Regions from separate parts of the Enterococcus sp. AZ103 genome, predicted to be linked through region 1. Evidence: predicted binding sites of a transcription regulator. Region 1 holds the regulator's gene; the other holds the start of a gene.
The links. The regulator CtsR, encoded in region 1, represses protease genes until heat stress. The targets are predictions, from matches to a motif close to TTGGTCAAAAAAGGTCAAANA.

Region 2: clpB (ATP-dependent chaperone ClpB) is a predicted target of CtsR. The motif match lies at 1,352-1,372, and genes of this name have one in related genera.

The regions. Positions count from the first base shown of each region.
Region 1 is NZ_JBIOSI010000001.1:776,500-779,644, forward strand. Features, by position in the region: gene ID741_RS03885 (ATP-dependent Clp protease ATP-binding subunit) at 1-1,616, opposite strand, end outside; gene ID741_RS03890 (CtsR family transcriptional regulator) at 1,622-2,089, opposite strand; tRNA gene ID741_RS03895 (tRNA-Pro) at 2,225-2,298, opposite strand; tRNA gene ID741_RS03900 (tRNA-Arg) at 2,318-2,391, opposite strand; tRNA gene ID741_RS03905 (tRNA-Leu) at 2,409-2,494, opposite strand; tRNA gene ID741_RS03910 (tRNA-Gly) at 2,518-2,589, opposite strand; tRNA gene ID741_RS03915 (tRNA-Thr) at 2,617-2,689, opposite strand; tRNA gene ID741_RS03920 (tRNA-Leu) at 2,701-2,782, opposite strand; tRNA gene ID741_RS03925 (tRNA-Lys) at 2,792-2,864, opposite strand; tRNA gene ID741_RS03930 (tRNA-Val) at 2,868-2,940, opposite strand; rRNA gene rrf (5S ribosomal RNA) at 2,957-3,072, opposite strand.
Region 2 is NZ_JBIOSI010000001.1:2,346,406-2,349,550, reverse strand. Features, by position in the region: gene ID741_RS11760 (lysylphosphatidylglycerol synthase transmembrane domain-containing protein) at 1-753, shown strand, start outside; gene ID741_RS11755 (hypothetical protein) at 877-1,050, shown strand; gene clpB (ATP-dependent chaperone ClpB) at 1,414-3,145, shown strand, end outside.

The DNA.
Region 1 (3,145 bases):
CGAATTGCCCGCGAAATAGCTTTAACGGCATCTTCTTGTCCTACCACACGTTTATGCAATACATTTTCTAAATCCAATAACCGTTGACTTTCTTTTTTCTCTAATTGTTGCAATGGCACACCGGTCCACTGAGAAACCACTGCAGCGACATCTTCTTCTGTTACTTCATTCGCATAGCCTTTTTCTTGTTTGGCTTCTTTTAAAGCTTCTGCTTCAACAGCCTGTGCCATTTGCTTTTCTTTCAAACGTAGACGAGCAGCTGATTCAAAGTCTTGGTTTTGAATCGCTTTTTCTTTTTCTGCTGATAAGTTTTCTAATTCTTGTTTCAATTCTACCAATTCAGATTCTTCATCTGTCGTATCTAAGCGGACTTTCGCACCACTTTCATCCATTAAGTCAATGGCTTTATCTGGTAGTTGACGAGAATTAATATAACGAACTGATAAAGATACCGCCGCATGTAATGCTTCGTCAGTAATCTTAATCCCATGATGTTCTTCATAACGTGGGCGTAAGCCTTTTAAGATTTCTTCTGCTTCTTCAGGAGTTGGTTCTTCCACCTGTACCCGGGCAAAACGACGTTCCAATGCAGAATCTTTTTCAATATATTTTTGATACTCATCTAAAGTCGTGGCACCAATTGTTTGCAATTCACCACGAGCCAAAGCTGGTTTCAAAATATTTGAAGCATCGATCGCACCTTCTGCACCACCGGCACCAATTAAAGTATGCAGTTCATCAATAAATAAAATAATTTGGCCATCGTTATAGATTTCATCAATCACTTTTTTCAAACGATCCTCAAATTCACCACGATACTTTGTACCCGCTACTAATGCGCCCATATCTAACATCATTAGACGTTTTCCACGCATGTCTTCTGGCACATCATCCGTAATTATTCGTTGAGCTAAGCCTTCTACAATGGCTGTCTTACCAACACCGGGTTCACCCACTAAAACTGGATTATTTTTAGTTCGGCGACTTAAAATTTGAACAACACGACGAACTTCACTATCGCGACCTACCACTGGATCTAAACGTTTTTCCCGAGCTAGTTTGGTCATATCACGGGCCAAACTATCAAGCGTTGGCGTCCCTTGTGAATTGGTTGTCGCTTGTTTCGCCGGTTTTCTACGATTGTTTTGACCATTGCTACCAGTCATCGATTCGTTGACGCCCATTTTACGTAATAGCAATTGACGCATCTTAGGTAAGCTTAATCCAAGATTGACTAAAATATGAGAAGCCAAAATCTCATCATCCCGCAGTAAGCCCAATAAAATATGTTCAGTTCCAACCAATTTAGCATTGAAACGTTTGGCTTCATCATCAGCAAAAATCAAAATTTGTTTTGCTCGCGGTGAATAAGGTAAATAACTACCTTCTGCATAATTGGTCACTGAACCATAACCAGTCATATTTTCAATTTCTTCACGAATATCTGCTTCTGTAGAATTCATTTGACGCAAGGTTTTTCCGGCAATTCCCTGTTGTTCAATAACTAAAGCCAATAATAAATGCTCTGAACCAACTGAACGATGTTTAAAATACTTCGCTTCTTGTTGGGCAATCGTCAAGACTGCTTTCGCTCTTTCAGTATATAATTGATCCATCTATTTCACTCCTTTTTTTCATAACTCAAACGTTCTAAAAATCCATGTAATACACGTGCCCGTAATCTATTTTCAATTTGACTAATTCCCAATGTGTTTTTCGACAATGCACTCAGCATTAAATTTCCTTCATTTTCCGTCACAATTTTCTCTTCAAATAATTTTTGAATAATTCCAAAAGCATTTGCTTCCGAAATTTCCGTTCCAAAAGAATTCATTAACTGTTCTAAGAAATAGTGTTGATCGGAAATCTGCACTTTGCTAATCCGAATATAACCACCGCCACCCCGCTTACTTTCAACAATATATCCTCTTTGAAAGGTAAAACGAGTATTGATCACGTAATTAATTTGGGAAGGTACGCAATTAAACAATTGAGCCATTTCCGCTCGCCTGATTTCAATTATTTCATGGTCTTCTAAGATACCCTTCAAATATGCTTCGATTGAATCTGAGGTATTTCGACTCACTATTATCCTCTCCCATTATCTATTTCTGTTGACTATTTCTGACCTTAATTATAACGAATTTAGCATGTGAAAGAAAGAGTAATAGCTTATCTGTTTAAAAATGAGTAAAAAAAATAGAAGGTTTTCACCTTCTAAGAATCGGGAAGACAGGATTCGAACCTGCGACCCCTTGGTCCCAAACCAAGTGCTCTACCAAGCTGAGCTACTTCCCGTAAAAATAAAAAAAGACTACGCGCCCAAGAGGAGTCGAACCCCTAACCTTTTGATCCGTAGTCAAACACTCTATCCAGTTGAGCTATGGGCGCATCATTATTCGTACTAATGCCGAGGACCGGAATCGAACCGGTACGGTGATCACTCACCGCAGGATTTTAAGTCCTGTGCGTCTGCCAGTTCCGCCACCCCGGCATGTCCCTGGTCTTTTCAGAGAAAGCGGAAAACGGGGTTCGAACCCGCGACCCCCACCTTGGCAAGGTGGTGCTCTACCACTGAGCTATTTCCGCAAACTTTCGTTGCTTTTCTTAAAAAAGTGCCGGCTAAAGGACTTGAACCCTCGACCCTCTGATTACAAATCAGATGCTCTACCAACTGAGCTAAGCCGGCGTTTTATTTAATGCGGGTGAAGGGACTTGAACCCCCACGCCCGAAGGCGCTAGATCCTAAATCTAGTGCGTCTGCCAATTCCGCCACACCCGCATATCTTTATGAGCCGTACAGGGCTCGAACCTGTGACCCTCTGATTAAAAGTCAGATGCTCTACCAACTGAGCTAACGGCTCATATGGAGGTTAACGGGTTCGAACCGCTGACCCTCTGCTTGTAAGGCAGATGCTCTCCCAGCTGAGCTAAACCTCCATAAATCAAAAAATTCGCGTGGCGACGTCCTACTCTCACAAGGGGCAACCCCTCACTACGATCGGCGCTAAAAAGCTTAACTTCTGTGTTCGACATGGGAACAGGTGTATCCTTCTTGCTATCGCCACCACACTATTTAATTGAGTAAACTTCGCTCACTCAAAACTGGATCAAAAAACATTCCTTACTTTAAAACTACCAAGTC
Region 2 (3,145 bases), 1.6 Mb from region 1:
ACTGGAACGATTGTTTCTGAAGTTCTTTTTTACCATAAAAAGGATTTGAAATTTTCTCAAGGAACCGGTGTGGTTGCTTTGAGAATGGTTGTTTATAAAGTTGCGTTATCTGCTGTAGCTGTAGTTTTTCTATTTTTAAAGGGAAACGAATTAAGTCAACAAATCAATCATGGGATTATTTATGTGGTGATTGGATTAGTCGTTACTTTAGCGATTGTAGGCGTCTTGTTATTATTTAGCTTGAGTATTAATGCCCAAGTATTATTTGTCATCATTACCAATCGCTTATTTAAACGACAAAAACTGCGGGATCTGATTGATAAAGTTAATATGCAATTTTATTCTTTACGAGATACGATTCAAACTTTTTTTAATCATAAGGAAACGGTCATAAAGGTTTTTCTCTCAACTTTGGTGAAATTAGGTGTTTGGTATACTATCCCATATTTTATTTTATCTAGTGAAAGTAAAGATCTAAACTTGTTATTAATAGTTGCACTAATCAGTTTTACCGTTATTCTCGGGGGGATTTTACCTGCTCCTGGTGGAATCGGTGGATTTGAGTTTGTCTATGTTTTATTATTTAGTTCAGTAGTTGGACGAGTCGAAGCGGTATCTTCTTTATTATTATATCGTTACGCTACTTATTTGATGCCTTTCCTAATTGGTATGGTATACGTGTTGATAAATAAACAAAGAGAAATTAATTTAGAACTTAAAGAGAATAAAATGAAAAAAAGAGTTGATGATTAAATGGGCATTGACAATATAATAAGATATAACTAAAAAAATACCTCAAATTTAGTAAAATAAATTTGGAGGTATTTTTGTTATGGCAAAACATAATTATTATTCCGAGAATTAAAAATTCAAATTGTGAAACGTCTATTAGTTGGTGAATCAGTTACCTCACTAGAAAAGGAATTTAACATTCCTAGTAACAGAACAATCTATATCTGGAAAAAATGGTATGCTGCGCATGATTTGACTAGACTTAAATCATCTTCTGGTCGACTTTGGAAAGCAGAAAAAATACTAGAAAAAGAATAAAAAGATAAAAACAAAGAGCTGGAACTCCTGAAAATTTTTTTCTCAGAAAAGGTGGTGACATTAGAAAGTATTATTCATTAATAAACACATCGATAAATTATCAACTACTCGACTGACAAAGTTATTCGGCATTTCAAGAAGTAGCTATTATCATAACAGAAATCAAGATTTTTTGTGCTCACTTCAATTGAAGAACGCATTCAACTAACAGATTGAGCTGCTTTTTCATTTTGTTTCAAAAAATAGTTGCACTTCCTAAATTATCGATGCTTTTTTTAAAATAACTTAAATATTTAGTTTTTATTTGACCTTGACTGACCAATGGAGCTATAATTAGTTTGTACTAAAAAAGGAGGATAAATAATGAATATTGAAAAAATGACAACAACCCTTCAATCTGCTATTGCAGAAGCGCAACAAGTTGCGATGACTCGTAAACATCAAGAAATTGATATTGCGCATTTATGGAAAATTTTCTTACAGCCAAATCATTTTGGTCGTAATTTTTATACAGATGCTGGCATAAATGTCGACCAATTTGAAAATGAAATTGACCAAGCTTTAGATGAATATCCAAGTGTTAGTGGCAATGTCCAATATGGTCAAGGTTTTAGCCAAAATTTATTTCACTTATTTTCTGAAGCTGATCAATTGCGTAATCAATTCCAAGATGAATTTTTATCAACAGAGGTCGTAATTTTAGCTTTGATGAAATTACCAAACTATCGATTAACCAAATATTTAAACTCACAAGGTTTAAACGAAAAAGAAGTTCGGAAAAACATTGAGGATATCCGTCAAGGAGAAAGAGTTACGAGTCAGAACCAAGAAGAAACTTATAAAGCACTAGAAAAATATGGTGTTGACTTGGTACAACAGGTTAAAAGTGGAAAACAAGATCCCGTGATTGGTCGAGATGAGGAAATTCGTGATGTGATTCGAATTTTAAGTCGAAAAACTAAAAACAATCCGGTTTTAATTGGTGAACCCGGCGTTGGTAAGACAGCAATCGTTGAAGGCTTAGCGCAAAGAATCGTTCGAAAAGATGTACCAGAAAACTTGAAAGATAAAACAATTTTTTCACTGGACATGGGTGCCTTAATTGCTGGAGCTAAATTCAGAGGAGAATTTGAAGAAAGATTAAAAGGCGTCTTAAAAGAAGTTAAAAAATCTGATGGTCGAATTATTTTATTCATAGATGAAATTCATAATATTGTTGGTGCTGGAAAAACTGAGGGAAGCATGGATGCCGGTAATTTGCTAAAACCAATGTTGGCTCGTGGTGAATTACATTTGATTGGTGCTACGACTTTAGATGAATACCGTCAATATATGGAAAAAGATAAAGCCTTAGAGCGTCGTTTCCAAAAGGTATTAGTAAAAGAACCAACTTTGGAAGATACGATTAGCATTTTGCGAGGATTAAAAGAACGGTTTGAAATCCATCATAGCGTGAACATTCATGACAATGCATTGGTTGCAGCTGCGACATTATCAGATCGCTATATTACAGACCGCTTTTTACCAGATAAAGCGATTGATTTGGTTGATGAAGCTTCCGCTAGTATTCGAATGGAAATGAATTCAATGCCGACAGAACTGGATCAAATTTCTCGTCGTTTGATGCAATTAGAAATTGAAGAAGCCGCTTTGAAAAAAGAATCGGATGATGCAAGTAAAAAACGTTTAAACAATTTGCAAGAAGAGCTGGCTGATTTACGAGAAGATGCTAATAATATGAAACTACAATGGGAGACCGAAAAAGAGGAAGTTAATGCTGTTTCTTCAAAACGTAGTGAAATTGATCAGGCTCGACACGAATTAGAAGATGCTGAAAATAATTACGATTTAGAACGAGCAGCCGTTTTACGCCACGGTACAATTCCAAAACTTGAAAAAGAGTTGGCTGAATTAGAAGAAAAAAATAAGGCTAATGATTTGAAAATGGTTCAAGAAGCAGTAACTGAAAATGAAATTGCAGAAGTTGTCGGACGCTTAACTGGCATTCCGGTAACGAAACTGGTGGAAGGTGAAAGAGAAAAACTTTTGCATTTAAACAGTACTTTACACACCAGAGTGATTGGTCAAGATGAAG